2 regions of the Hydrogenophaga sp. YM1 genome follow, and region 2 is predicted to be linked to the other one. Evidence: riboswitches for the same ligand, from Rfam matches in the RefSeq annotation. Region 2 holds a riboswitch; the other holds the start of a gene.

Region 1 (4,977 bases), 2.2 Mb from region 2:
TACTTCGCCGAGGCCGACCGCCGCCGCGGCAACACCGGCGCCAACCTGCTGTTCCTGCTCGAGTCGCGCCTGGACAACGTCGTGTTCCGCATGGGCTTCGCCTCCACCCGCGCCGAAGCGCGCCAGATCGTGTCGCACAAGGCCATCACGGTGAACGGCCAGTCGGTCAACATCCCGTCCTTCCTGGTCAAGGCCGGTGACGTGGTCGCTGTGCGCGAGAAGTCCAAGAAGCAGGCCCGCGTGATCGAGGCGCTGGAACTGGCCAAGCAGATCGGCTTCCCCGGCTGGGTCGAAGTGTCGGTCGACAAGGTCGAAGGCGTCTTCAAGAAGACCCCTGACCGCGATGAATTCGGCTCGGACATCAACGAGTCGCTCATCGTCGAACTGTATTCGCGTTAATCCCGTCCCCGGCCGGGCGCGGCATCCGCTGCGTCGCCGGGCCATTCCATGCTCCGTCTGCCTTATCGGTGTAACGAGCCGAGGGAACTGAAGGAAGTCTGAATGCTGAACAACCTGCTCAAGCCCAAGTCCATCAACGTCGAGCAACTCTCGGCCAATCGCGCCAAGGTCACGCTGGAGCCCTTCGAACGTGGCTACGGGCACACCCTGGGCAACGCCCTGCGCCGCGTGCTGCTGTCGTCCATGGTGGGCCATGCCCCCACCGAAGTGACCATCGCTGGCGTGGTGCACGAATACTCGTCCATCGACGGCGTTCAGGAAGACGTGGTCAACCTGCTGCTCAACCTCAAGGGCGTGGTGTTCAAGCTCCACAACCGCGACGAGGTGACCCTGAGTCTGCGCAAGGACGGTGAAGGGGTCGTGACGGCCGCCGACATCCAGACCCCGCACGACGTCGAGATCGTCAACCCCGACCACGTCATCGCCACGCTGTCGGCCGGTGCCAAACTGGACATGCAGATCAAGGTCGAGAAGGGCCGCGGCTACGTGCCCGGCACCCTGCGCCGCGGCGACGAAGCCGCCCGCTCGATCGGCCGCATCGTCCTCGACGCCTCCTTCTCGCCGGTCAAGCGCGTGAGCTACACGGTGGAAAGCGCCCGCGTCGAGCAGCGCACCGACCTCGACAAGCTCGTGCTCGAGATCGAGACCAACGGCTCCATTGGCCCCGAAGAGGCCGTGCGCGCCTCGGCCAAGATCCTCGTTGAACAGCTCGCCGTGTTCGCCCAGCTGGAAGGCGCCGACCTCTTCACCGAGGCCCCGCAACAGCGCAGCTCGCAGCAGTTCGATCCGATCCTGCTGCGTCCCGTGGACGAGCTCGAACTCACCGTGCGTTCGGCGAACTGCCTGAAGGCCGAGAACATCTATTACATCGGTGACCTGATTCAGCGCACCGAGAACGAGCTGCTCAAGACCCCGAACCTGGGCCGCAAGTCGCTCAACGAAATCAAGGAAGTGTTGGCCTCGCGTGGTCTCACGCTGGGCATGAAGCTCGAGAACTGGCCGCCCGCCGGCCTCGACAAGCACTGATCTCAACCCTGAGCCTTCGGGCCAGGCCATGACGAACCGCCGGTACCTGATACGGCCGGCGGCAAAAGACGGAAAGGAAACACCATGCGTCACGGACACGGACTTCGCAAACTCAACCGCACCAGCGAGCACCGCCTGGCGATGCTGCGCAACATGATGAACTCGCTGCTCACGCACGAGGCCATCAAGACCACGCTGCCCAAGGCCAAGGAACTGCGCCGGGTCGTCGAACCCATGATCACCCTGGCCAAGGAGCCGACGGTGGCGAACCGCCGCCTCGCCTTCAACCGCCTGCGCGACCGCGATGTGGTGGTCAAGCTCTTTGACGAACTCGGTCCGCGCTTCAAGGCCCGTCCCGGTGGCTACACCCGCATCCTGAAGATGGGTTTCCGCGTGGGCGACAACGCGCCCATGGCCCTGGTGGAGCTGGTGGACCGCGCCGAACCGGCCGCCGACGCCGGTGAAGCCGACAAAGCGTGATATAATTTTTGGCTTGACGCGGAGTGGAGCAGCCTGGTAGCTCGTTGGGCTCATAACCCAAAGGTCGCAAGTTCAAATCTTGCCTCCGCAACCAAACAAACCCAGTGCCAGCTGGTGAAGAAGGCCCTCAAATCGAGGGCCTTTTTTCTTTGTGGCGCCGCGAGTGTCCGCCGCGCGCGGCGTCGGCAGGCGAAGGCCCGGATGCCATAATCGCCGCACTGCGGGAGAGCGGGGCCTCGGGCCCCCGCCGAAGGCGCAAACTCCCATCATCGCTCAGGCACCAGGACCGCAGCCACCTATTTCGCCGACTGGAGAGTGGCCTTCGCACGGCCCACCGAAGGGGCAAGCCGCGTCAGCGGCTGAAACTCTCAGGTTCAAGGACAGAGGGAGAGGCGCAGCAGGTTCGTGTCGATGCGACGCGAACGCCTGCGACCACCTATTGGAGTCCTGGTGCCTTCCCCCATCCCGCACAACCCCACGTCCCGGGTCGCGTCGACGCGCTTTGCCATCGCTCTCATCCTGGGCCTGCTCGCCGGCCTCTCGCTGGGCGGGGCCTACGCGCTTCACCGCCTGTGGCTGGAGCTGCCGAGCGTGGCGGCGCTGACCGACTACCAGCCCAAGCTGCCGCTGCGCATCCACGCCAGGGACGGCCGCCTGTTGGCCGAGTACGGTGAGGAGCGCCGCGAGCTCGTGGCGATCGAGCAGATTCCCAAGCGCATGCGCGAGGCGCTGCTGGCCATCGAGGACGCGGGCTTCTACGCGCACCGCGGCGTGGACTTCTCCGGGCTGGCGCGCGCCGCCTGGAGCAACCTGTTCGCCGGCGGGCGCGCGCAGGGCGGCAGCACCATCACCATGCAAGTGGCCCGCATGTTCTTTCTTAGCCCCGAGAAGACCTACCGCCGCAAGATCATGGAGGTCTTGCTGGCCTACAAGCTCGAGTTGCACCACGACAAAGACACGCTGCTCGAGCTGTACATGAACCAGGTCTACCTGGGCGAGCGCGCCTATGGCTTTGCCGCCGCCGCCTCGGTGTACTTCGACAAGGCGCTGCATGAGCTCACGCTGGCCGAGGCCGCGATGCTGGCCGGCCTGCCCAAGGCACCGTCGGCCTACAACCCCGTGGTCAACCGCGAGCGCGCGGTCGTGCGGCAGCGCCACATCCTGTCGCGCCTGCTGGCGCTGGGCTGGATCGACCAGCCCGCGCACGACCAGGCCCTGGCCGAGCCCCTGGTCCTGCGGTCACCCGAACGCTTGGGTGGACTGTACGTGGGGCATGCCGTGGAGCAGGCCCGCCAGCGGGTGGTGGAGCGTTTCGGAGACGAGGCGTACACGCGCGGCCTGGACGTGGTCCTCAGCATCGACGCGGACCTGCAGCGCGAGGCCATGCGCGCGCTGCGCGGCGGTTTGCTGCGCGCCCAGCAGCGGCACGGCTACGCCGGACCGGAAGCCCGGCTGCCCCCGCCCTGGCGCTTCGACGGGCCGGGGCTGAGGCGCGCGCTGGCCCCGTACCCCGACAGCGGCGAGCTGCAGGCGGCCCTGGTGCGCGGGGTGTCGTCCGCGGGCCTGCAGGCCCACCTGCGCGACGGCAGCGCCATCGCGCTCGCGCATCGCGCCGGGCGGGGTCCGCGCATCGAGGCGGGTTCGGTGATCCGCGTGCGGCGCGATGGGGCGCAAGCCTGGCGCCTGGCCCAGTTGCCGCGGATGGAGGGCGCCCTGGTCTCCATCGACATGGACACCGGCCACATCCTGGCCCTGGCCGGTGGCTTCGACCCGCGCCTGGGCCAGTACGACCACGCCATGCAGGCCCTGCGCCAACCCGGCTCCACCTTCAAGCCATTTGTCTACTCCGCGGCGCTGGAGCGCGGCTACTTCCCCGGCACGCTGGTGGAAGACCGCCAGCGCGTGGTGACGCCGGCTGCCCCGGGGCGCCGCGCCTGGGCCCCCCGCAACTACGGCGACCGCTACGACGGCTTCCTGACCGCCCGCGACGCGCTGGCGCGTTCCCGCAACGTGGCCACGGTGAACCTCATGGAGGCGGCGGGCGCGGCGCACGTGCGCGATTTCGCGGCGCGCTTCGGTTTCGATCCGCAACACAACCCGGCGACCCTGCCGCTGGCCCTGGGCGCCGGCGCGGTCTCGCCGCTGGGGCTGGCGCAGGCCTACGCGGTGTTCGGCAGCGGCGGCGAATGGCGCCCCGCCGTGCTGATCACCCGCGTGAGCGAGCGTGGCGGCGCCGTGCTGTTCGACGCCGCCGACCGCGCGCCGGCGGTGCGCGCCGTCTCCGAGCGCAACGCCTACATCGTGGACAGCATGCTGCGCGACGTCGTGCAGCAGGGCACGGCGCGGCGCGCCCTGCGCCTGGACCGCCCCGACGTGGCGGGCAAGACCGGCACCTCCAACCAGGCCCGCGACGTGTGGTTCGCGGGCTATTCGTCGGGGGTGTCCACCGTGGTGTGGATGGGCTACGACCAGCCGCGCAGCCTGGGCCGGGCCACCGGGGCCACGCACGCGCTGCCTGTGTGGACCGAGTTCATGGCCCGCGCCGTGGCCGACCGCGCGCCGCGCCTGCGCGAGCGGCCCGGCGGCGTCGTGGTCCATGCTGGCGACTACGCCTATGCGGAGTACGTGAGCGACGTGTGTGTGCAGGACGACAACGGCCGGGTGGCGGGGCCGTTCGACTGCGCGCCGCAGGCGCCAGGCGAGGCGCCGCCGGGTTGAGGGTCCGCAGGCCGCCGCAGCGGCCCGCGAGCCCGTGCGTCAACCCCGCGCCTCGCTCAGGCGCTGCCCGGCCCGGGCCGGCGCGCCGCTGCGGTCCAGCAGGCCCAGCACCACCTGCAGCGCCAGCGCCACGGCGCCGCCGATGAACACCAGGTCGCCGAAGGTGCGCACCCAGCGCAGCGTCTGCAGCAGCGGCTGCTGCATGAAGGCCTCGCTGCGGGCGTACCACAGGCCCTCGCCCACGCTCGCCATGAACTGGATGAAGCCGATCGGCAGCAGGCTGGTGAAGATCAT
Region 2 (4,977 bases):
CCAAGTACACCGTGTTCGCCGAGGGCGCGCGCGGCCACCTGGGCAAGCAGCTCATCGCCAGGTTCGACCTCGACAAGGGCAAGGACCCGTCGAGCTGGGCCATCGGCGTCAAAGAGCTGTGGGAGGTTCCGGCCGACAAGGCCAAGCCCGGCCTGGTGGTGCACACCGCCGGCTGGCCCATGACGGACGACACCTTCGGCGGCGGCTTCCTCTACCACCTGGAGGACAACAAGGTCACGCTGGGCTTCGTCATCGGGCTGGACTACAGCAACCCCTGGCTCTCGCCCTTCGAGGAGATGCAGCGCTGGAAGACGCACCCGGCGATCAAGGCGCACATCGAAGGCGGCAAGCGCCTGGGCTACGGCGCGCGCGCCATCAACAACGGCACGCCGCAGGCCATGCCCAAGACGGTGTTCCCCGGCGGCGCGCTGGTGGGCTGCGACGCCGGCTACCTGAACGCCGCGCGCATCAAGGGCAGCCACGCGGCCATCAAGAGCGGCATGCTCTGTGCCGAGGCGGCCTTCGAGGCCGTGACGGCCGGCCGTTCGAGCGACGAGCTCTCGGCCTACCCCGCGGCCTTCGAGAAGAGCTGGCTGCACGAGGAGCTCTGGCAGACCCGCAACTTCAAGGCCTGGTTCAAGAAGGGCCCGACCATCGGCAAGCTGATGACGGGCATCGAGCAGTGGTTCCTGCCCAAGATCGGCGTGAGCGCGCCGCCCTGGACCCTGCACCGCGACAAGCCCGACCACGAGTACCTCAGGCCCGCGGACCAGATGCCCAAGATCGCCTACCCCAAGCCGGACGGCGTGCTCAGCTTCGACCGCCTCTCCAGCGTCTTCGTCTCCAACACCAACCACGAGGAGAACCAGCCCGCGCACCTGACGCTGAAGAACAGCACGGTGCCGGTGCAGGTGAACCTGGCGAAGTACGCGGGCCCGGAAAGCCGCTATTGCCCGGCCGGCGTGTACGAGTTCGTGAAGACCGATGCGGGCGAGGACCGCCTGCAGATCAACGCGCAGAACTGCGTGCACTGCAAGACCTGCGACATCAAGGACCCGACGCAGAACATCGTATGGGTGACGCCCGAAGGCGGCGGCGGGCCCAACTACGCGGGCATGTGAGGCGGGGACGTGTGACGTCCCTCACGCGATCGCCACGAAGCCGCCCCCGGGCGGCTTTTTCACGCCCGCGTGACACGCGAGCGTCATGTGCCCCGCCCAGAGTGCGGCGTCCACCGCCGCCTGCGCACCGCCCATGCTCATCAAGACCGACAAAGGCCGCACCGAATTGCTCCCGGGCCATCGCTCGCTGGGCCAGCGCGAGCGCGCCATCCTGCTGGTGGCCGATGGCCGCAAGTCCACCGATTCGCTCAACGCCCTCTTCCACGGCGAAGGCCGCGCCATGGTGGAGGCGCTGCTGGCCGACGGCTACCTGATCGACGAAGCCCCGGCCGCGCCGCCCGCGCGCCCGGTGCCGCCGCCACCGCGCGGCTCGGTGGACACCTTCAGCGGGCCGCGCTCGCTGGCCAGCGCGCGCATGTTCCTGTTCGATCTGTCCGACCGCATGTTCGCCGCGCGCGACCGCGCCCTGGCCGACCGCTTCCGCCAGGCGCTGCGCGAGGCGCGCGACGCCGCGAGCATGTTGGCCGTGGGCCAGGACATGCTCACCGAGATCGAGCGTGTCGCGGGCGCCGAGCGCGCCGCCTCGATCAGTGAGCGCCTGGCCAAGGTGCTGCCCGAGACCGCCCCGCAGGACGCCTGAGCGCGCCCTCGCGCCCCTGAGGACGCCGGGCGGCGTTGTCCGTGCGCGCCGGGTTCCCGGCTAGAATCCGCCGCATTGTCAGGAGAGCGTTCCCCCGGGGAACCGCCGAAGGCGCAGGGGCCGGACCAGGCCCCGAACGCTCAGGCAAAAGGACTGGCAAACGCCCGCCACCCGGCGGGCGATCCCCCCTGGAGAGAGGCCCCACCCGATGGGGTCCACCGAAGGAGCAAGCGTGGCATCGCCCGCGTGAATCTCTCAGGTAAAGCGGACAGTGGGGCAGCGCACGGATGAACCCGTGTCCCGCCCCGCGAGGGGCCTGCCCCCGCCAGAGAACCCGCCGTGTCCGCCGACGCTCCCACCGACCTCCTCAAGACTCCGCTGCACGCGCTGCACCTCGAACTGGGCGCGCGCCTGGTGCCCTTCGCGGGCTACAGCATGCCGGTGCAGTACCCGGCGGGCCTCATGGCCGAGCACCTGCACACGCGCGAAGCCGCCGGCCTGTTCGACGTCTCGCACATGGGCCAGCTGCGGCTCATCGGCCCCGACGCCGCCGCCGCCTTCGAAAGCCTGATGCCGGTGGACGTGATCGGCCTAGCGCCCGGCAAGCAGCGCTACGGCCTGCTGCTCAGCGACGAGGGCACTGTCATCGACGACCTGATGTTCGTGAACCGGGGCGACGACCTCTTCGTCATCGTCAACGGCGCCTGCAAGCACGGCGACCTCCAGCACATCGTCGAGCGCATCGGCGCGCGCTGCACCGTGGAGCCGCAGTTCGACCGCGGCCTGCTCGCGCTGCAGGGCCCGCGGGCCGTGACGGCCCTGCAGCGCCTGGTGCCCGGCGTGGAGAAGCTGGTCTTCATGACCGGCGGCGCCTTCAGCTGGCAGGGCAAGCCCCTGTTCGCCACGCGCAGCGGCTACACCGGCGAGGACGGCTTCGAGATCTCGCTGGCCGCGGCCGACACCGAGGCCTTCGCGCGTGCCCTGCTCGCGCAGCCCGAGGTGAAACCCGTCGGCCTGGGCGCGCGCAACTCGCTGCGCCTGGAAGCCGGCCTGTGCCTCTACGGCAACGACATCGACACCACCACCACGCCCGTGGAGGCCGCGCTCAACTGGGCCATGCAGAAGGTGCGCCGCACAGGCGGCGCGCGCGCGGGGGGCTTCCCCGGCGCCGAGCGCGTGCTCGCGCAGCTCGACGGCAGCGCGCCCCTGTCGCGTGTGCGCGTGGGCCTGCTCGCGCAGGAGCGGGTGCCGGTGCGCGAGCACACCGAACTGCAGAGCGAGGCCGGCGAGCGCCTCGGTGAAGTCACCAGCGGCCTGCTCGGCCCCAGCATCAACCAGCCCATCGCCATGGGCTACGTGCCGCCGGCCTTCGCGGCCGTGGGCACGCGCCTGAACGCGCTGGTGCGCGGCAAGGCCGTGCCCATGCAGGTGGCCTCCCTGCCTTTCGTTCCCAACCGTTACCACCGCGGCTGATCGCCGCAGGAGCACAACCATGACCGTCAAGTACACCCCCGACCACGAGTGGATCCAGCTCGAGGACCACGAAGCCGCCGTCGTCGGCATCACCCTGCACGCGCAGGACGCGCTGGGCGACGTGGTCTTCGTCGAGCTGCCCGAGGTGGGCCGCAGCTACGCCAAGGGCGAGGTCGCCGGCGTGGTCGAGTCGGTGAAGGCCGCGGCCGACGTCTACATGCCGCTGGACGGCGAGGTGACCGAGGTCAACGAAGCCCTGCGCGCCGACCCCTCGCTGGCCAACAGCGACCCCCTGGGCAAGGGCTGGTTCTTCAAGGTCCTGATCAAGGACATGGGCCAGTTCGATCCGCTCATGGACGAGCCGGCCTACCAGAAGTTCGTCAAGGACAACGCCTGACCTTTCCCCCGCCACCGAGGCCCGCCATGCTCATGCCCTCCGTCAAGCCCCTGGGTGAACTCGAAAACGTCAGCGAATTCGTCGCGCGCCACATCGGCATCGACGAAGCCGGCGAGCGCCACATGCTCTCGGTCATCGGCGAGGCCTCGCGCCGCGCGCTGATCGACAGCATCGTGCCGCGCCCGATCGCGCGCCGCCAGGGCATGCAACTGCCCGCGCCGCTGACCGAGGCCGCCGCGCTGGCCGAGCTCCAGGGCATCGCGCGCCAGAACAAGCTGCTCAAGAGCTTCATCGGCCAGGGCTACCACGGCACCCACACACCGGGCGTCATCCTGCGCAACATCCTGGAGAACCCCGCCTGGTACACGGCTTACACGCCCTACCAGGCCGAAATCTCGCAGGGCCGAATGGAGGCGCTGGTCAACTTCCAGACCATGGTCACCGACCTGACGGGCATGGACATCGCCAACGCCTCCATGCTCGACGAGGCCACGGCCGCAGCCGAGGCCATGACGCTGGCCAAGCGCTCCGTGAAGGCCAAGGGCCATGCCTTCGTGGTGTCGGGCGACACGCACCCGCAGACCATCGAGGTGATCCAGACGCGCGCGGCGCCGCTGGGCCTGGAGGTGCGCGTGGCCATGTCGGGCGAGGAATGGGACGCCATGCTGGCGGCCGACGACTACTTCGCGGCCTTCACGCAGTACCCGGCCTCCAGCGGCTGGCTGCACGACTGGACGGCGGACGCCGCCACCGTGCACGGCAAGAACGCCGCCTTCATCGTGGCCGCCGACCTGCTGGCCCTGACCCTGATCAAGCCGCCCGGCGAGATGGGCGCCGACATCGTGGTCGGCACCACGCAGCGCTTCGGCATGCCCATGGGCAATGGCGGCCCGCACGCCGCCTACATGGCCTGCCGCGACGGGTTCAAGCGCAGCCTGCCCGGCCGCCTGGTGGGCGTGAGCGTGGACACCCATGGCCAGCCGGCCTACCGCCTGGCCCTGCAAACGCGCGAGCAGCACATCCGCCGCGAGAAGGCCACCAGCAACATCTGCACGGCGCAGGTGCTGCCCGCGGTGATCGCCAGCATGTACGCCGTGTACCACGGCCCGCAGGGCTTGAAGCGCATCGCGCAGCGCGTGGCGGCGTACACGGCCATCCTGGCCAAGGGCCTGGCCCAACTGGGCTACACCGACACGCACCACGGCGACCAGGGTGTGTTCGACACCCTCGCCCTGCGCGTGGACCCGGCCCGGGCGAACGCGCTCATGGCGCGCGCCGTGGCCCACGGCGCCAACCTGCGCCAGGCCTGGGACGAGTACGTGATCGTCACGCTGGACGAAACCACC

What was found. Region 2 has a riboswitch for glycine ahead of gcvT (glycine cleavage system aminomethyltransferase GcvT). Riboswitches for the same ligand answer to the same signal wherever they lie in the genome.
Region 1: linked by a shared signal. The riboswitch ahead of JNX00_RS18915 (PBP1A family penicillin-binding protein) and the one ahead of gcvT (glycine cleavage system aminomethyltransferase GcvT) in region 2 are both predicted to bind glycine.

Annotation. Positions count from the first base shown of each region.
Region 1 is NZ_CP070223.1:4,023,127-4,028,103, reverse strand. Features, by position in the region: gene rpsD (30S ribosomal protein S4) at 1-399, shown strand, start outside; gene rpoA (DNA-directed RNA polymerase subunit alpha) at 502-1,485, shown strand; gene rplQ (50S ribosomal protein L17) at 1,570-1,965, shown strand; tRNA gene JNX00_RS18920 (tRNA-Met) at 1,983-2,059, shown strand; glycine riboswitch at 2,264-2,359, shown strand; gene JNX00_RS18915 (PBP1A family penicillin-binding protein) at 2,416-4,683, shown strand; gene JNX00_RS18910 (nitric-oxide reductase large subunit) at 4,723-4,977, opposite strand, start outside.
Region 2 is NZ_CP070223.1:1,780,773-1,785,749, reverse strand. Features, by position in the region: gene JNX00_RS08530 (electron transfer flavoprotein-ubiquinone oxidoreductase) at 1-1,121, shown strand, start outside; gene JNX00_RS08525 (hypothetical protein) at 1,255-1,761, shown strand; glycine riboswitch at 1,831-1,927, shown strand; glycine riboswitch at 1,940-2,043, shown strand; gene gcvT (glycine cleavage system aminomethyltransferase GcvT) at 2,101-3,234, shown strand; gene gcvH (glycine cleavage system protein GcvH) at 3,254-3,631, shown strand; gene gcvP (aminomethyl-transferring glycine dehydrogenase) at 3,658-4,977, shown strand, end outside.